Regions from separate parts of the Brevibacillus nitrificans genome, predicted to be linked through region 1. Evidence: riboswitches for the same ligand, from Rfam matches in the RefSeq annotation. Region 1 holds a riboswitch; each other region holds the start of a gene.

Region 1 (6,636 bases):
TATTACTCTACGTCCTCTTGTTTGCAGGAGCATTGATATTTGCCATCCTGGATGTTCAGCTTCCGGTTAAGAGCGCGATGCTGGTAGCCATTTTGATTCTCGTGATCGTGAAGCTTAGAATCAAACCAGAACAAACACAGAGAAAGTGAGGGTAATGAAGTGAAGCGAGATGACGCCCTCTTTAATTGGATACAAATACAAGTCGTAGCAGATGCACGTCCAGATGATCGGTCGGCGCAAGATACGGCCTCGTTTTTTTTGGAGCTGTTGCGCGAGGATCATCAAATGACGGGACTGGGCTACCGGATCGAGGGTGCCTGGTATATCGTCTTTGGCCAAGTAGCTTCGGCCGAGTGGGAAGGCCGCTTTCCCGCAGAGCTCGTGGAGGCACTGCTCCATGCCATCGAGAGTGAGCCTAAATACAATCAATAAGCTAGCGTGCGAAACCTTCCGGAGAGGATCTGGAAGGTTTTTTTACGTTTCCTTTCTAGGCCTAAAGAAGCGGTTTTCTTGTTTATGCAACCTATTGAACGAGTATATCGTCTGTAAATGTGCTTTACGTCAAGCAGGGGATTATTGGCATACGAAGAGGGGGAACTACTATGAAAAAGATAACGAAAAAGCCTGTGTTGGCGGTAGTGGCGGCAGCAGGGATTATTGGGGCATTGACTCCGATTTTCGCGAATGCCAGCTCGTTTGGATCACCGAGTGCAACCAAAGTGGTCATGAACGAGGCAGGAAAGGAAGTCACCCGCTACAACCTGAAAGAATTGGCGAAAAACGATCCGGAAACGTTGAACATGCTGCTCAAAACTCAGGCGGAGCATCTGTACATCATCGTGGATGAACTGAAACTGAATACAAAATTGCAAACATATATGGAAGAGAACAAAGATGAGTGGGAGCGAATTTACAACCAATACTACAGCGATATTTGGCTGGAGGTTCGTTTTACGGATGAAAAAGAGGAGATCGTCAGCGTCAGTGGGCAAACCAAAAGCAATAAGGTGTACATCAAAGGCATCGTGACAAAAGATGTGACCAAAGTCGTTGTGAAAAAACCGAATGGCGATAATATCGAGGTCGTTCCGACTAGCGAGCATTCCTTTACCGTGACCTTTGCTTCTCAAGACACAGCAAGTGAGCAATACGTTACGGTCAGTGCGTACGCCGGCAGTGTGCTGGTGGATAGTGAAAAAGTGAAGGTAATCCCGCAAGCGGAGGAAGAAGCAGAACTGATCATACATAGCTTGGCTGTGCTCGACGCGAAAAAAGGGGAGCTGAAAGTCAAAGGGATCGTCAAGCAGGATGTAGATAAAGTTGTCGTGACGATCGATGGGGTAAAAGGCGAAGGGAAAGTGAAAAAGCTGTGGGACGGTGTGGGCAGCTACAGCATTACGCTGAAAAACGTCAAAGGCACGACAGGCAAGGCTACGCTCGATGTTTACGTGGACGATGAAAAGCGTGATTCCGAGACATTGAACATCGAGGTTATCAATCAGCCAGCCAAAGAAGAAGTGAAAACCTACGCGCTATCCGGGGCAGCCGCTCTGGATATGAAAACCAAAAGCATCCAAGTGAAAGGCAATGTCGTAGGCTGGGCCAAGAATAGTGGCATCAAGCTGATGGTGACGAAGCTGGATGGCAAAAAGCAAGAAGTGAAGCCAAATGACAAAGGGGAATACACACTCAAGCTTCCTCTGAAAAACCTGAGCTTTCAGGAGGATGCTGTTCGTCTGGAGCTGTACGTCAACGATAAGCTGGTGAAACAGGCTGCGTTCGCAACAAACAACATCAAGGGCTTAGCTGACATTTTGAAGCGGGAAGCAGAAAAACGCGACGATGAGGACGAAGCAAAGGATAAAAAGGAAAAAGGGAAGCTTGACCACTATCCGAATGGGAATGCGTATGGCTTTTGGAAAAAGCAGGGCGAGTGGTCGAAGCAAAATGCCGAGGAGAATGATCGCGAACGTGATGATGATGCCCGGAAAGACCGTGACGACGATTAATCATGGGTCTTACGGCTGCTTGTAGGATTGTACGTAATCTACCAAGTCTTTTATGTAATCGCCAATAATCGGTATGGATAAGAACTGAGACAGGAGCGAGCCAAGCAGCGCAAGCACGATGGCCGTTCCTATCGTCAGACCCAGACCCCGGGCAAGACCTGCGAGGAAATTGATCCAGAGCAGCTTGCGCGGGGCTGTATAGTTTTGGACGATATCTGCGAGACGTATATCTTCGAGAAACATGGCGATTTTATCCATACGCTCGTTTAGTTTGCGCACCTCTTTGATTTCCTGCAGCAACTGGTCAATTTGGGTAAGCAAGCGGTCAGTGGGAGTCATCAGGTAACCTCCATTTCTCAGTCGTTTGGATTTCTTCCAGTTTAGGGAAAAAAAGAGGGAGAAGCAAGACAAAGAGGAAACGTTTGCCTAATCCTTTTCCAGGAGGGTACAATAAGCGTACGTTACGTTTACAAGGAGGCAAGCAAAATGGCTGAAACCGTTTCCCGATCCCTGTCAGAAGAATTGTATGGGCTCTTGCAAAAGGAGCGTTTTGTCACGCTGGCTACCATCGATCACGAGTCGGGTTCTCCTGCCCTCAGTTCCTTGTCCTGGACTTATGCGGCGTCTAGCGATTTGATCCGCTTTGCTGTGGATAACCGATCGCGCATCTTAACCAATATTACAAAAGAGCCGCAGGTTGTTTTGCATCTGATCGGTGCTGGCTCCTCTTATGCGATCAACGGTCAGGCGGTCGTGAAATCGGAAAGGCTCGAAGGTGTTCCGCTCAAGCTGGCTATGGTGGAAATAGCCATTGAAGCAGTGCGGGACATCATGTTCTATGGTTCTCGTATTTCTGTAGAGCCGCAATACGAAAAGACATACGATAAAAATGCAGCGGCCAAGCTGGACAATCAAGTGATGGAAGCCTTGAAAAACGCAAACTAGCGAAGGGGCTAGGTGGAAAATCCTGTTGACAAGGAAGATGCCCATCCGTTAGTATTAGGATCAATCAAATTGAATAGCAATCTTCTTATCCAGAGAGGCGGAGGGACTGGCCCGATGATGCCCGGCAACCAATCACCTGTAATATACAGGGAGATAATGGTGCTAATTCCTGCAGAGTTATCAAACTCTGAAAGATGAGAAGGTCTTGCTTACGGCGACGTAATCAAAGCCTTCTTTCAGAGGAAAGGGGCTTTTTTTCATGCCCCTCTTACACTATTGGAGGGAGAGAAAACAGATGCATTTGGAAACAAAACTTGTTCAAGCGGGCGTAGGGAAAGACGAAAAGACGGGGGCGGTTAATTTCCCCGTCTACTATTCAACGGCCTATCGCCATCCGACGTTGGGGGAAAGCACAGGGTTTGACTATACGCGAACAGCGAATCCCACACGTGTGGTTCTGGAAGAGGCGATTGCGGCTGCGGAATCAGGCGATGGCGGCTTCGCGTGTGCTTCCGGAATGGCGGCCATCCACACCGTCATGGGCTTGTTTTCCCAAGGCGATCATTTGATTGTCTCACTAGACTTGTACGGGGGGACATATCGACTGTTTGAACAGGTTTTGTCCCGTTACGGATTGACGTTCTCGTATGTAGATTTGCGTGACTTGGCAGAGCTGGAATCAGCTGTGAAGCCTGAAACCAAAGCCATTTTTGTGGAGACACCGACAAACCCGCTGATTCAGATTACGGATATTGGAGAAGTGGCGCTGCTTGCAAAACGGCACGGTCTCTTGACCATCGTAGACAACACGTTCATGACTCCCTATTGTCAACGCCCACTTGAACTGGGAGCAGATATCGTTCTGCATAGCGCGACCAAGTATCTCGGTGGACACAATGATGTGCTGGCAGGTCTGATCGTAACAAAAGGGCAAGAGTTATCGGAAAAAATCCGTTTTTTGCACAATTCCATCGGAGCGGTTTTAGGTCCACAGGACAGCTGGCTTCTGCTTCGGGGGATGAAGACTCTGGCACTGCGCATGGAACGCCATCAATCCAATGCCTTTGCCGTGGCGAACAAGCTGAAAGAGCATCCAGCCGTAACGGAAGTCTTTTATCCTGGGCTGGTGGATCATCCGGGACACGAGGTGCAGGTGAAGCAGTCGAGTGGATTTAGTGGCATGGTTTCCTTCCGGGTACGCTCAGCGGATCAGGTGAAGCCGTTTTTGAAGCATTTGCAAATCGTATCCTTTGCAGAAAGTCTGGGTGGGGTTGAATCGTTGTGTACATATCCGGCGACGCAGACACATGCGGACATCCCACTGGAGATTCGCGAGTATGTAGGGGTATGCGACCGTCTTCTCCGCCTGTCTGTAGGCATTGAGCATCCGGATGACCTGATTGCAGACTTGTGCCAGGCGCTGGATGCGAGCTTGACGGTTGGGGGGAGTGTACGATGAATTTTGCAACCAGAGTGCTGCATGGCACATCGTGCTTTGATCCGGCTACAGGCGCGTCGTCGGTACCGATTTACCAGGCTTCTACGTTTCATCAGGCTGATTTGGATCAGCCAGGCAAATTCGATTATGCACGGTCCGGCAATCCGACTCGCGAAGCCTTGGAACAGGCGATTGCAGGTCTAGAGGGCGGAGAGAGAGGCTTCGCTTTTGCTTCCGGTATGGCTGCAATTTCCAGCGTGTTCATGCTTTTTTCCGCTGGAGATCATGTCGTCGTAGCAGAGGATGTCTACGGCGGCACATTCCGCTTCTTGACGAGAGTGCTGTCCCGCATGGGGATCACTGTCACGTTCGTCGATTCTACGCAGACAGAAGCCGTCAGGGCTGCGATCCAGCCGACGACGAAGGGCATCTATTTGGAGACACCGTCCAATCCAACGCTGAAGGTGACAGATCTATCGGCTGTGTGTCAAATTGGGAAAGAAAACGGGTTGTTGGTCATCGTGGATAACACATTTTTGACCCCGTATTATCAGCGCCCGCTGGAGCTGGGGGCAGATATTGTCATTCACAGCGCGACAAAATTTATCGGGGGTCACAGTGATGTCGTAGCTGGTTTGGCTGTTACACGCGATGCAGCGCTGGGAGAGCAGCTCTACTTTATACAAAACGGCATGGGGGCGATTCTCGGCGTACAGGACTGCTGGCTGGTCATGCGCGGTCTGAAAACATTAAAAGCGCGTCTGGATGTCAGCACCCGTACGGCAGAAAAAATCGCGCATTGGCTCCAGGCACACCCTGCCGTCACGCGCGTCTATTACACGGGCTTGGCTGAGCATCCTGGCCATGAGATCCAGGAAGCGCAAGCCAGTGGTCATGGTGCGGTGCTTTCCTTTGACGTAGGGAGCCGCGAACGGGCAAAAGCGCTTTTTGATCGGGTGAAGCTGCCGATCGTCGCTGTGAGCCTGGGTGCCGTTGAAACGATTCTCTCCTACCCGGCAGCGATGTCCCATGCTTCGATGCCAGCAGAGGAAAGAGCACAGCGCGGGATTACCGACGGGCTGATCCGTCTATCGGCTGGACTCGAAGATGTGGATGATTTGATTTTGGATCTGCAGCAAGCATTGGACTCCCTGCCTTCTTTGAAGGCGGCGGCGCCATCAGAAAAAGCATTCTCCCGGGCGTAAAAGCCTGGGCGAATGCCTTTTTTTTGCTGCATGCGTTTAAGGTGCACCTGTTCGATTGACGTTGATGTTCTTGTTCCCGGTTGGATGCGAGTTGTTGCTTTTGTTGATGCGCTGCTCATTTTCTTGTGAAGGTGTTTCCTCACGATGGCGTACATCTCGAGGCAGTTGAGGAATGATGCGTCCTACGATATCCGCCAGTTCTTCGGCAAAACCGGAAACAGGATGGCCGCGGCGAATGTCTGCCGTCATTTCCCGGAGGCGCTGGACGATATCAGGGTCAGCCGTTACGACCGCATTTGCCCCCTGAGGATCCTCCTTGAGCGCTTCAGCTACAGTGTACTTGATGATACCCACTTCTGGCCGGTCCAGACTCGCATCCACATCGATACCTACGACGGCAATTTTTCCGATTACGACAGCAGTCGCACCGTTTACCTTTTTCACGCGAGTCGCCAGCTGAACGAGGCGATCCGCTGTCGCTTGCGAGGATTGATTATACGTCGGCTGCGGCGCGGTTTGCTGAACGCGCTGCGTATGGGGCACTTGTTGGTTGGGCGGTGGCGCAGCCTGGTTGGCCGGCGGTTTATTGCCTGACATGCATGCGGTGAGCAACACGCAAATACCAAGGTAGTAGGTAACAGTCCGTTTCACAGGCATTCTCCTTTTCCCAGCAGTTACGAGTATTTTGTTCCAGCCAGCTTGTTTTCATTCTGGGAAAGGTCCGTCTATCTGTGTATCCGTCAACATAAACTGTAGTACATCACGTCGCCGCACCAGAGCATCCCTCCAAAAATTGCATAGGGTATATAAGATGGGTAATAGGAGGCGAGATTTTGAAGAAAATCTACGTACTGGACACCAACGTACTCCTGCAAGATCCACGGGCGATGTTTTCCTTCGCCGACAATGAAATTGTTATACCCGCAGTGGTGTTGGAAGAAATCGATTCCAAAAAGCGGTACATGGATGAAATAGGCCGCAACGCACGGTACGTTTCGCGGCTTTTTGACAGCTTCCGTGAGCTGGGACACTTGCACAC
Region 2 (6,636 bases), on a different contig from region 1:
CAAATTATCCACGTTTTTCGGCGTCCAGCCTTCGAGCAGCTGACCATTTTTGCCTAGCTGATGGATCGATGGCATAGCGTCCATCCACACCACATCCCAATGCGGGTTCCCTTTCTCCGCCTCAATCCTGGACATGATTTCGGCACCGTTCCCTGCTACGACTTTCAGCTTGTAGCCTGTTTCCTTTTCAAACATGGGAGCGATGATTTCATCAAAGTCATTTAAGTAAACGACCAGTGGCTCACTGGATTTGCTGTCAGTGCTGCTAGCAGGCTCACTGGCAGCTGGCTTGTTCGTCGCCTCTGTTTGGTTGCTCGTCGCTGTCGCTGTCGAACCGGAAGCATTTTGTCCTGACGGGCTTTGCCCACATCCTGCAAAAACCAGCGTTGTTGAGACAAGCAGAGTGAATAGTGCGAGTTTGTTGCCTAGTGTTTTACGAATCATCAAGGATAGCCTCCCACGTCATTTTCTTCTCACCAACCACTCTACGGCATTTATGTAAGAGGAAAGTAAACGGGATGCTAAGGTTATGTTAAATAGACTCTATGTTTATTGATACCTCTATAGAGACTGTCTATACTGGCTGTGGAGGGATGGCCGTGAACATTCAGCAATTGCGCGTATTTGCCGTCGCAGCCCAGTGCCGGACGCTAACAGAAGTAGCCGAGGAGCTAAAGGTCAAGCAGCCGACCATCAGCTTTCATTTGAAAAAGCTTGAGACAGATTTGGGGGTCGAGCTGTTCTACAAGCAGCCCAGGCAGCTTCGGCTCACAGAAGCTGGGATGGCCATGCTGCCCTATGCACGGAGAATTACGACCTTATTGGATGAGGCCGAGCTGCTGGTGCAGGAGTATCGGGAAGGTGGTAGAGGGACGCTGAAAATCGGCGCGAGCTACACCCCAGCTACTTATTTCCTGCCCCCTTTTCTGGCTGATTTTCAAGCGCTCTATCCAAACGTACTGCCCATGCTGACTGTGAAAAAGGCAAAAGCCATCATGGAGCTCTTGCTCGACTTTGAAATTGATGTCGCCATCGTCTCGTTGCCAGAGGGTCAGAAAGAAGGCCTGCACGTCATTCCCTTGATTGCCGACGAGCTGCGATTGGTGATGTCTCCCTCGCATCCGCTTGCCGCTAGAGAAAAAATCGCTCTTAGTGATTTGCGCAATGAGCCTTTTCTCGTGCATGAGTACGGTTCCACTTCCAGAGAGCTGGCGGAGCTGTGGGCAGAGGAAAACCGGTTTCGCTGGAAAATTCGCATGGAGCTCGGTGCGATTGAGACGATCAAGGAATCGGTCAAGCACAACATGGGCATCAGCATTTTGCCTCAACGAAGCGTCATCCGCGAAAGCCAGCTGAAAGAACTGATCGTTCACGAGCTGCCAGGGTATGTCAATCGCCGCCATATCTGCCTCGTGTACCGCCAGGACGACATTATGGCGCAGCAGGTACGGACCTTTATCGATTTCATCCAGCGCAATGGAAAAGGAATCCAGTCATAAGGAAACCTCTATCGAGGCCTGTTCAAGGTGGAGCGACCGCGTTTTAGCGGTAAGTTTTACCGAAGGAATGCCAGAAGCGGACGCTGAGGCACTTCGCCATGCGCTCCGGAATTCATAAACGTAAACGCTTATAAATTCCTATACGTGAATAAAAACCTCTTTCCCAATGAGGAAAGAGGCTGGATATTTATTGTATGTAGCTGTCTTAAGCGATGCGAACTACTTTTGACTTTTCCGCTTGTGGCAGGAAAGACAAGTCTACTTGCGCGTGAGCTTCTTCCAAGCCAACGTCTTGCGCGAGCAGCAGCGCTTCTTCCTGGAAGGTCAAGGTACAGCTTCCTTCGTTCAATTCACAAAGCCGTTTCAAACGCTTCAAGCGATCCGCCTTTTTCTCCGCTCGCATGCAGTCATTGCGCAATTCGCTGACGTTTACGTGGCGTGCATCCGCGATCATGCTGACGTCGTCTACATGGACGATCAGCCGCTGTCCTTCTTCTGTAACAAAACCGATCGAGCAAAAATGCGCACCTGACATTTCCAATCGAGTGAGAACGGCATTGGCATATACCTCTCCCGTACGCAGACGGATTGAGCTTGCTTCAATGGCCCCGCCTATCTTACGCTCGTTGGCGATCACCGTATACATATCCGTGTAACCGTTAATCTGATAGCGCATAGTACCCTCCTGCTTTGCCAATTGTTGTTGTTGAGACTAATTATCATTAACAGTATTCATCGTATAATGAAAATCATTATCTGTCAATGCTGAGAATGATTTTTATTGAGAATGACAAACTCTTTTTTAAAATGCCCATTCTCATCCACCTTATTCTTCCTCCCTTCGGCAAGCGATGGGCATATACCCGAAATGAGTCCACAGAAAAAAAGACCGTCATCTCTGAGCTGCTCTTTCTCAGGGATAACGGTCTTTCTCACTTTTCATTTAGGCTTTGGCAAAAATACCGAGCTGCTCGATTCGACGTACAGCCTCTGCCAATCGTGCCTCATCCGATAGAAGTGCCGCGCGGACGTAGCCTTCGCCGGTCGGTCCGAAGCCATTTCCTGGCGCCACGACGACATGGGCTTTTTCCAGCAGCAAATCGGAGAACTCGACGGAAGTAAAACCACTCGGAACCGGCAGCCAGGCAAAGAACGAGCCTTGCGAAGGCTGAGCCTGCCACCCGATGCGGTGCAGGTTGGAGAACAGCGCGTTGCGGCGGCCCTCATAAACCGCTACGAGATCGCGCACGCATTGCTGCGACTCTGTCATCGCTTTGGCAGCGGCCATCTGCACAGCACCGAACAAACTGACGAAATAATGGTCCTGAATCAGATTGATCAGACGCACCAGCTCGCGGTTTCCGACCATCGCACCGACGCGCCAGCCTGCCATGTTGTAGGTTTTGGACAGCGTATAAAACTCCACGCCGACCTCCTTAGCACCCGGTACTTGCATGAAGCTCACCGGCTTTTTCCCGTCGTAGCTGATCGCGCCGTACGCGAAGTCGTGACATACGACGATCTCGTTTTTGCGGGCAAAACGAATTGTCTCTTCGTAAAACTCAAACGGAGCGTTTACCGCTGTCGGGTTGTTTGGATAGTTGAGGAACATCAGCTTCGCGCGGTCCAAATCCTCCTGAGGAATCTGGCCGTAATCCGGCAAGAACTGATTTTCAGCGCGCAGTGGCATCATGACCATGCGTCCATCTACCACCGCCACGCCAGACCAGTAGTCCGGGTAGCCTGGATCCGGCACCAGAGCCACGTCCCCTTTGTTCATCAAGACCTGACAGATCTCTACCAGTCCTGTTTTGCTTCCGAACAAAATGGCTACTTCTTCTTCGGGATCGAGGTCAACATCGAACTCTTGTTTATACCAGTGAGCGACAGCCTGCTTCAGCTCGAGGCGTCCGCTGAATGGCGGATATTTATGATGCAGCGGGAGTGCAGCGGCTGCTTGCAGCTCTTCTACGATATGGGCGGGTGTCGGCAAATCAGGATTGCCCTGGCCGAGGTTGATGACATCATGTCCTGCAGCGATCACTTTGTTTACTTTCGCTACGAGTGTGGCAAAAAACTGTGTCGGCAGGCGATCGATCATGTCGGAGGGTTGGATACGCATCTTTCTTCATTTTCCTTTCTGTCGGGTAATGCTGGGAATGTTAGAAAACTTGGCTCCGCCAAGCAAAAAATCCCTTTTTCCTCACAGAAAAAGGGATAGATCAGCTTCGTCACGTCCTTATCTGTCAGGAATTCTCCTGCTGGAATTGGCACAGCATCTACTTCCCGCTATGGGTGAGCAGATCCGCTGCCGGGCTTCATAGGGCCAGTCCCTCCACCTCTCTACATAAGTAAAGCACACGGAATATAATGTTTTGAATCTTCTTCATACTACTTGAGCACTACCGGTGTGTCAAGATCCTTGCTGAATTTGCACGGTCGCTCCGTCCTTGAGCAGCGTCTGTCCCCGCACTACGATCTGCTCTCCTTCTTTCACACCCGCGAGAATCTCGACGGCATCACTTGTCTGCACTCCCGTTTTGACCTCTACTTTTTTCGCAGTCAACTGGTCCAGCCGATACACGTATTGTTTCCCGTTTTCCTCAAACACAGCCTTTCGCGAGATCACCAAGGACTGGGCAGATTGCTGCTGACCGAATTGGATGTTGACCACCATATCCGCTTTCAGTCGGTCATCCCGATTGGCGAGGGATATCTCCACAGGATAAGCCCGCAAATCCGGATTCATGACAGGGCTGATTGCCGTTACCGTCCCTTGCAAGCTTTGCCCGGTTGCCGTGAGCGAGACATGGACGAGGTCCCCTGTCTTGACCGTCGCCATGTCTTTTTCCGATAGATTGGTCTTCGCGATCAAAGGATCTGTATCCACGATCGTGACGACAGCAGATTGAGGCGATGCCATCTCTCCTGCAGAGCCGTGCACCTCTGAAATCGTCCCCGAAATAGGGGCGGCAATAACGGCATTCCCCAGCTGCTGACGCGCGTTTTCCAAGGCGACCCGCGCTTGCTCTACGGATGCCTCCGTGACTGCCACACCTGTTTTTTGCTTCGCGGTCGCGAGCGTCTGCTTGGCGGTATCATACGCGCTCTGTTCGTTCACCAAGACGGCTTTGGCCTGCTCCAGCTGCTGGGCAGATACCGCCCCCTGGTTGAACAGAGCCGCGAGCCGCTCATAGTCTCGTTTTGCATCGTTTCGTGCCTGTTGCGCCGAAATGAGACCGCTTTGGGCCTGCTGCAGGCTTTGCGCCGTGTTGGTCTTGCTTTGCTGCAAGGATGCCGCCGCCAGCTCATAGCTCGCCTGCGCTTCCTTCACCGCGTTTGCTAGATCCGTCTGATCCATCGTGAACAAAACAGCTCCTTTTTGTACCTGCTGCCCCAGCTTTACATGGACCATGCTGATTTTTCCGTTCGCTTTTGGCGTGACTTCGACTGTCTCGCTCGGTGCCAGCTTTCCGGTTACCCCTGCGCTTGCTCCTACACTCCCTCGCTTGACGGTGTCGATCTGGACAGGGACGACCTTGGCCTCTTCCTGCTGAGGTGTCACCTGTGCCTCCTGGCTGCTACAGCCTCCGATGGCTACCGCAAAAGCCAGCAGCAGTCCGATTGTTGCCGCGCTTCTTTTCATTTTCTATCCTCCCTCTAGCAGGCGAGCCGCCTCGTGTCCGCCTGCTCTCTCCCGCATCATACTTCGGTACGAAGCTCGCTGCCTTTGGCTTTCTTCTGTCTACGCTTGCGATTTTTCAGCTTGCTGACCAGGTCGTCAAACCAGGTATAGATTACCGGGATGAGTACCAGCGTGATCATGGTCGAGAAAGAAAGGCCGAAGATCACCACAATCGCCATCGGTGCCTGCGACTCGTTGCCCTCGCCTCCCCCAAAAGCAAGTGGAGTAATCGCCAGAATCGTGGCGAGCGTAGTCATTAAAATGGGACGCAGCCGCAGAGGGCCTGCAGCGAGTATCGCGTCGTTGCGCTCCACGCCTTTTTTCCGCAGCTGATTGACGTAATCAATGAGCACGATGGCGTTGTTGACGACGATTCCGATCAAGAGAATGTAGCCGATGAGCGCAGGTACGCTGAGCGGCTTACCGGTCACGAGCAGCCCGACTACGACACCGATGAAGGTCGGTGGAATCGAAAACATGATGATAAACGGTGTGAACAGCGATTCAAACTGGCTGGCCATAACCATGTAGACGAGGGCGATGGACAGGATGATCGCAAGTCCGAGACTGCCAAACGACTCCATCATTTCCTTGCTCTGTCCGCCAAACTCGATGCTGTAGCCATCCGGCAAAGTCAACGCGTTCAGACGGGCTTGAATATCCGAGGAAACGGAGTTCAAATCACGCCCGACGAATTCTCCGGAGATTTTCACTTCGCGCGTCTGGTTGGAGCGGGCAATCACCTGGGGCACTTCCTGGTTGACGATATCTGCGACAGAGGATAACGCGATCTGCGCCCCTCCTGATGTCGGGATGCGAAGCTGCTGCAGATAAGTGATGTCGTCCTGGTATTTACGCGGCATCATGACGCGAATATCGATCTGATCATCGCCTGTCTGAAACGTCGTGACGGTCATTCCATCAAAGGCAGTACGCACATTGGACAGCACCTGACTGGTCGTCAGTCCGTACAAGCCTGCCCGCGAGGCATTGACGATCACTTGCAGCTCCTGGCTTTTTTCTTCCATCGAGGAGACAATATTGCGTGTTCCTTCCACCTGCTTCATTTCCCCCGCGACGATTGCACTGATGTCTTCCAAAACAGCGAGATCATCCCCACGAACTGTCACTTCCAGCGGAGCCGTGACGGGTCCCCCTGACTGATCCAGCTCCTTTACCTCGATTTCAGGTCCAGAAATATCGGAGAGCTGTTTGCGCAAAAGCTCCACGACCTGCTCCGTCGTGACAGTACGCTGCTCCTTGGGTACCAGTGACACCTGCAGCTGCGCCCGGTTGCTGGTGGATGTGGCGATAATGGAAGGCCCACCGGACGACCCGATGGAGGTATACAGTTGGTCGAGCTCGGGCAGCTGTTTGATTCGGCCTTCTACTTCTTGCACGACCTTTTCCGTCTCCTTTAGCAGCGTGCCATTCGGCATTTTGATGGAAACA
Region 3 (6,636 bases), on a different contig from region 1:
CGGTTTGCAGCAAGGCTCGGTTAATTTGTGTTTCAGCCTGCTGATTGGCAAGACCGGACAGCTGCGGGTAGTAGATGGATGTGCCCGGTCGCGTGATGGTGCGCGTCAAAACGGTAACGGGAAGGCGGTTCAATTCCACTTTTTTTAGTCCTTTCTTCTCTCAAATAGGTATCTGTCATAACAGCCTATTCGGATAGGGGGAAAGTGGTTTCTAGCGTTCGCATTTATTTCACATCCGCTGGAACTATCCACCATCTATAATGGAGGGGAAATACCAATCGAAAAGTAAGGAGGGACATTGATGATTCAGTTAATACGGAATACCTTGACGAACAAGGAAGGCTTTATGATCTTTGTTTTGTGGAATCATTTGTGGATGGCCGGACTGATCGCCTTCCAGGAAAACGTAAATTTCTGGATGGTCAGTTCGTTAGGCTTGCTGGTGACCTTGATCGTATCGCCCTATTATTTCATTCGTAGGAACAGCACGGTTATCCGTTATCTCGTCGCGATTGGACTCATGTTTTATGCTATTTCATTTGATCACTTTAGCTCAGAGCAGGAAGTTGCTTTTCTCGCCTTTATCGTAATGGGCTTTTTGGCTGCCTATCTGGACTGGAAGCTGGTGGTGTTTGCTGGGGTTACGCAGATCATCGCCACGCTCGTCGGCTTCTACACAGGCACCTATCAGATTTTTACCGGCGATTATACCGAAATCAACCTCGCTGTGCGGATTGTCGCTATTTTGATGATGATGGCAGCGGTGACGTACCTGTGTCTGGCTGGACAAGCATCGCTGCAGAGAGCGAACGCCGCTAGAAAGGAAGCAGAGGAGAAGGAACAGCGTTTGAAAGAAATGCTCGAACACATCGAAGTGATGACCGAGCAGCTGGATCGCACGACGGAGCACGTACATGTGCACGCAGAAGGAACCAAACGCAACACGGATGACATGATGCTCGCCTTTAAAGAGGTGGCAACGGGCATGGAGTCGCAGGCTCATTCGACGGTGAAGATCGAGGAGGAAGTCCAGTCGATCGATCAGGAAATCGTGGATGTCACGACGCAGACGAATGCTATGAAGGCAGAGTCTGACCAGAACAATCTGCGGCTGACGGAAAGTGTGAGCATGATGAATGAGCTATCCAAGCAGATGGATCAGATCGTGGAGGCTGTAAATGTGGCCGCTTCAACTATTCATCAGCTCAATCGTCAGGCCAACAAAGTCGAGGAAATCGTAGGGGCCATTAACCAGATCGCGACGCAAACCAACCTGTTGGCGCTGAATGCGGCGATCGAATCTGCCCGTGCAGGAGAGCATGGCAGAGGCTTTGCTGTAGTCGCAGATGAAGTGCGGAAGCTGGCCGAACAAAGTGCGACGGCCACACAGGAAATCACGGAGATTTTGAAGTCGCTCCATCAGGAAAGCGAGAATGCGGTCCTCCAAATTGGAAACGGGGAAACCTCTGTCTCCAAAGGAAAAGAGCTAGCCGTAAAAACGGTTGAATCAATTGAAGCCGTGCGGGCAGGAATGGTTCACTTCCTCGCAGCTGCAGAGCATGTGCGTTCCAGCATGGACCGGGTCAAGCTGCGCTCGAGTGAAGTCGCGATGGAAATGTCGACGATCACTGCCGTCACTGAAGAGTCTGTAGCCAATCTGGAGGAGCTGTTTGCCACCGCAGAGAATCAGCATCAAAGGGTACGGGAAATCACCGAAGAACTGGGTGAGCTCAATACTTTATCGCATCGGCTCCAGCAGACATTTCACAAGCAGTAAAAAGATTTGAAATAATCATTGCATTTTTAAAAAATTCTGCTAGAATATATCTGACTATAATCCTATAGATTTACTGCCTTATCTAGAGCGGCGGAGGGACTGGCCCGATGAAGCCCGGCAACCACTGTACCTTGTACAGACTGGTGCCAATTCCTACAAGACAGGGAAATGTCTTGAAAGATGAGGAAGAGGACCGTTCAGGACGCAAACTCTTCCTCAAAGGAAGAGTTTTTTTGTATTTCAAACGTTTTTTGTCTTATTTACGAACGTTAACTGTGGTTTTTGTTGAAATGTACGTAATTACTGTTGATTTTTTGGCGTAAAAACCGTACATTACATAAGTAAATAGATAAGAACGAATATAATGCTCCAGTTAGAGAGGGGAACACCATGAAGAAATTATTGTTGGCATTGACCACATTCGCCGTTTTGGCAGCAGGATGCTCGGCAGGAGGCAGCAGTGCTCCAGCAGATAAAGCAGAGGGACAAGCAGCAGGACAAGAGGGAGCGGCGAAAAAACGCATTGCCCTGATCCTGCCAGAAAAAATCGGGGTGAACCCGTTCTTCCAGCAAATGGATGAAGGCGCTAAGAAAGCCGGTCAAGAGTTTGGCGCAGAAGTAAAAAGCATCGAATCCACTGACCATGGCGCGATTGAAGAAAACCTGCGTGTAGCAGTGGCGGAAAACTACGATTTGATTATCACGTCTTCGTTTGAATCTGAAGATGCCTTGAAAAAAGTAGCCGCCGAAAATCCGGATAAAAACTTCGCGATCATCGACACCGTTGTTGATTTGCCAAATGTACGCAGCGTTACCTTCCGCGAGCAGGAAGCGGCTTACCTGATGGGAGCAGCGGCTGGACTGGCAACGAAAACAAACAAAGTGGGCATGGTTGTCGCCATGGATATTCCTCTCCTGAAAAAATGGACAGGCGGTTTCCAGGAAGGGATGAAAGCGACCAACCCGAATGCAGAATTCCTCGTAAACTACGTGGGCAGCTTCTCTGACCCGGCAAAAGCGAAGGAGCTTGCTTTGCTCCAGGCTTCCAAAGGCGCTGACTTCATTAACGGCGCTGCAGCTGTAGGGGATCTGGGTGTTTTTGAAGCAGCGAAAGAAAAAGGCTTCTTCACTTCCGGACAGGACGTTGACCGTACCACGATCGACCCTGAGCACATCGTTTTGTCCCAGCTGAAAGGTACAGATGCAGCAGCATACGAGACCGTGAAATCTTTCGTAGAGGGCAGCTTCAAGCCAGGCGTAGTGACCTACGGATTGAAAGAAAAAGGCGTGGGCGTAACCTATGTGACCCACGAAAGCAAAACGCCGCTGAACGCTTTCATCGGCCAAGAAGTAATCGACAAAGTGAAGGCTATCAATGACGAGATCGTAGCAGGTACGCGCAAAGTTCCTGACTCGTTCGAATAGCTGGCAGCATTCGTGCATTTAGGTGACCGACTACAGCTGTGTAGTCGGTCGCTTGTGTATTTCGGCTGCATCAAGAGGAGGAGGAGCAGGAATGACACATCGTTTGGAAATGAAGCAGATGACCAAGAAGTACGGAGAATTTACGGCCAACGATCAAGTGTCGCTCACCTTGGAGGCGGGCGAGGTGCATGCGATCGTCGGGGAAAATGGCGCCGGGAAAACCACGCTCATGCGGATGCTGTACGGGATGGAGCAGCCAACGGCAGGGGAGATCCTTCTCAACGGGAAACCGGTATCCTTTCGCGGTCCCAACGACGCGATACGAAACGGGATTGGCATGGTACACCAGCACTTCATGCTCTTTGGAGAGTTTAGTGTGGCGGAAAATATCGTGATTGGCTACGAGCCCAAGCAGGCAGGTTTTTTTCGGCGCAAGGAAGCTGTGGAGAAAGTACGTGCTTTAAGCGAGCAATACCGCATTCCGATCAACCCACAGGCACGGGTCTCTACCTGCTCGGTCGGTGAACAGCAAAGGGTCGAGATTCTCAAGGTGCTGTATCAGGGGGCGGATATCATCGTGCTCGACGAACCAACGGCTGTATTGACACCGTTGGAGGTAAAAGACTTGCTGCAGACGATTCGGAATTTGGCGGCAAGCGGAAAAAGCGTCATTCTGATTACCCATAAGCTGCAGGAGGTTATGGAGGTATCGGATCGCATTACCGTTCTTCGCGGAGGCCGTGTGACTGGGACCGTTTCCCGGCACGAGACGAATGTCGACGATCTGGCGAGGCTGATGGTAGGCAGAGAGCTGGAAGAGCTGAGCCAGCGCATCCCTTTGGAGGGAAAACGACTGCTGCATGTAGATCAAGTGACTGTGCGAGAGAAGCAAACCTTGCTGGATAACGTGAGCTTCGCCGTTCACCACGGTGAAATCGTAGGAATCGCAGGTGTATCCGGCAACGGACAGTCTGAGCTGCTGCAAGTGATCAGTGGATTGCGGCCTGTGCAGGCAGGGAAGATCCATTTGGCGGGTGCAGATGTGACCAATAAGTCCGTAGAGTCGATCCGTCAGGCAGGGCTGGCGCACATTCCAGAAGACCGCTATATGTGGGGAACCGCGAAGCAGGAAAGTGTCGAGGAAAACGCGTTGATGGGCTATCAGCGCAAGCCTGATTACTACCGGCGCGGCGTCATCCTGCGCGATGCGTTCCGCCAGGTGGTTCGCGGATGGGTAGACCGCTTTGCGATTAAAACCGGCTCCAGGCAGCTGCAAGAGCTGGCGGGCAATCTTTCTGGCGGGAATTTGCAAAAGCTGATCGTCACAAGAGAGCTGGGGCAGGAAACCCCCTTGCTGGTTGCGGCTGAACCGACTCGCGGCGTAGATATTGGCGCGATGGAATACATTCATCAAGCGCTTATCGAAAAGCGAAACAGCGGAGACGGCATCTTGCTCGTCTCGTCTGAGCTGTCCGAAATTCTCGCATTGTCAGACCGTATTTTGGTGATGTACAAAGGGCGGATCGCCGGAGAGCTGGCACGATCAGAAGCAACAGAAGAAAAAATCAGCGTGTTGATGGCAGGAGGAAACGTTCATGGCAGCGATCAGAGAGCTGTGTAAGTCATTGGTTCAGCCGATACTCGCCGTCATGATCGGGCTTTTGACAGGAGCGATCGTGATTGCGGCGGTAGGCGAATCGGTCATCGGGACGTATCAGGAAATGTGGAAGGGAGCCTTTGGCAGCTTTTATTTCTTCACTTCCACGCTGGCACGTGCGACACCGATCATGCTGATTGCGCTGGGGCTTGCTTTGGCCTTTCGCGCAGGCGTGTTTAACCTCGGAGCCGAGGGACAGATGGTGCTTGGTGCCATCAGTGCGACACTCGTCGCGATCTATTTGCCGGCACCAGGAATCGTGAAAATGCTGGCAGGACTCATCGTTGGGATTACAGTAGGCGGGTTGTGGTCCCTCTTGGCCGGATTTATGGAGGCGAGGTTTCGCATTCCGCTGCTCATTTCGACGCTTTTGTTCAACTATATTGCCGTGCTGTTCGCCAGCTACCTGGTGACCGAACCGTTTCAGGATCGGACAGGCTCGGCGGCTCTTGCGCAGACCTTGATGCTCGATAAAAGCGCATGGCTTCCCAAGCTGTTCTCCGGGATGAGCGTGCACGCAGGCTTTTTCTTTGCGATGGCGGCAGCTCTCCTGTTGTTCTGGGTGATTCGGTTCACGCCATTTGGCTATGAGGTTAAAATGCTGGGTCAAAACCCGTTGTTTGCCCGGTACGGAGGGATTAACCCGATCAAGGTCATGCTGACGGGGATGTTTGCCAGCGGCGGTTTGGCTGGGTTGGCCGGAACGGTAGAAGTTTTCGGATCTCACTATCGTTTTGTAGATGGGGCACTGACCGTTCCGAACTTTGCCTGGACGGGCATGATGGCGACGCTGCTTGCGAACTCCCATCCGATCGGCATTATTTTCACATCGATTCTGCTTGCTGCGTTCCAGACCGGAGCGATGGGGGTAGAACGAAATACGGAGGTTCCACTGGAGCTGGCGAGCGTCATCCAGGCGGTGCTGATTCTGTTTATTTCTGCCAAGTTCAGCTATGACTGGTGGAAAAAACGCAAGGCAAAAGGGGGAGAATCACATGGAGCTGCTTGATTGGTCCCTCGTCAGTTCAACTATTCGGATGGTTACGCCGATCCTGCTGGCGGCATTGGGTGGAGCGCTGTGCGCGCGTGTAGGCATTTTTAATGTAGGGCTGGAAGGGCTGGTCCTGGTCGGTGCCTTTTCGGCGATTGTGGGCAACCACTTTACGGGAAGTTTGTTTTTGGCCATCTTGTTTGCAGCATTGGTTTGTGTGCTATTCTCCCTATTATTCGCCTATATGACGATTGGACTTCGGGCAAACGAAATCGTCGTGGGGGTAGCGATCAACTTTTTGGCGCTCGGCTTGACGACGTTCGCGCTGCGAGCGATCTTTGGAGTGAAGGGCGCGTTTTACGATAAAGAGATGGCGGGACTGCCCAAGCTGGACATTCCGGTGATTAAGGATATTCCGGTGCTGGGCGACATTTTTTCCGGGCATTCACCGCTGGTATACCTCGCCTTTATCGCGGCGATTGTGCTGTATCTGTTCTTTTACCGGACCGTCACCGGGTTTCGTGTGCTTGCTGTCGGTCTTAATCCGGTAGCCGCTCGCAGTCTCGGTCTCAAAGTGACAGGGCTGCAGGTGCTGGCGATCACGATGTGCGGAATTCTGTGCGGACTTGCAGGGGCGCAGCTGTCTTTGGGGCAGGTGACGATGTTCACGGAAGGAATGACTGCGGGGCGTGGATTTATCGCCTTGGTAGCGATGATGATGGGGCAATCTCATCCCCTCGGAATTCTGGCGTCCAGCTTCCTGTTCGGCTTGATGGATGCACTCAG

What was found. Region 1 has a riboswitch for S-adenosylmethionine ahead of EDM59_RS00560 (aminotransferase class I/II-fold pyridoxal phosphate-dependent enzyme). Riboswitches for the same ligand answer to the same signal wherever they lie in the genome.
Region 2: it holds a riboswitch for S-adenosylmethionine, as region 1 does, so the genes downstream of both, EDM59_RS25255 (pyridoxal phosphate-dependent aminotransferase) here and EDM59_RS00560 (aminotransferase class I/II-fold pyridoxal phosphate-dependent enzyme) in region 1, are expected to answer to the same signal.
Region 3: it holds a riboswitch for S-adenosylmethionine, as region 1 does, so the genes downstream of both, EDM59_RS27510 (BMP family lipoprotein) here and EDM59_RS00560 (aminotransferase class I/II-fold pyridoxal phosphate-dependent enzyme) in region 1, are expected to answer to the same signal.

What each region holds. Positions count from the first base shown of each region.
Region 1 is NZ_RHHU01000001.1:115,021-121,656, reverse strand. It holds gene EDM59_RS00585 (YlaH-like family protein) at 1-149, shown strand, start outside; gene EDM59_RS00580 (hypothetical protein) at 160-432, shown strand; gene EDM59_RS00575 (hypothetical protein) at 603-2,009, shown strand; gene EDM59_RS00570 (DUF5665 domain-containing protein) at 2,019-2,348, opposite strand; gene EDM59_RS00565 (pyridoxamine 5'-phosphate oxidase family protein) at 2,496-2,954, shown strand; SAM riboswitch class I at 3,037-3,155, shown strand; gene EDM59_RS00560 (aminotransferase class I/II-fold pyridoxal phosphate-dependent enzyme) at 3,250-4,413, shown strand; gene EDM59_RS00555 (trans-sulfuration enzyme family protein) at 4,410-5,597, shown strand; gene EDM59_RS00550 (YhcN/YlaJ family sporulation lipoprotein) at 5,634-6,254, opposite strand; gene EDM59_RS00545 (PhoH family protein) at 6,431-6,636, shown strand, end outside.
Region 2 is NZ_RHHU01000017.1:431,239-437,874, reverse strand. It holds gene EDM59_RS25270 (extracellular solute-binding protein) at 1-444, opposite strand, end outside; gene EDM59_RS25265 (LysR family transcriptional regulator) at 600-1,499, shown strand; gene EDM59_RS25260 (hypothetical protein) at 1,705-2,175, opposite strand; gene EDM59_RS25255 (pyridoxal phosphate-dependent aminotransferase) at 2,443-3,621, opposite strand; SAM riboswitch class I at 3,736-3,853, opposite strand; gene EDM59_RS25250 (efflux RND transporter periplasmic adaptor subunit) at 3,913-5,145, opposite strand; gene EDM59_RS25245 (efflux RND transporter permease subunit) at 5,202-6,636, opposite strand, start outside.
Region 3 is NZ_RHHU01000020.1:136,370-143,005, reverse strand. It holds gene EDM59_RS27520 (DUF3298 and DUF4163 domain-containing protein) at 1-139, opposite strand, end outside; gene EDM59_RS27515 (methyl-accepting chemotaxis protein) at 302-1,777, shown strand; SAM riboswitch class I at 1,853-1,964, shown strand; gene EDM59_RS27510 (BMP family lipoprotein) at 2,168-3,202, shown strand; gene EDM59_RS27505 (ABC transporter ATP-binding protein) at 3,294-4,823, shown strand; gene EDM59_RS27500 (ABC transporter permease) at 4,798-5,868, shown strand; gene EDM59_RS27495 (ABC transporter permease) at 5,855-6,636, shown strand, end outside.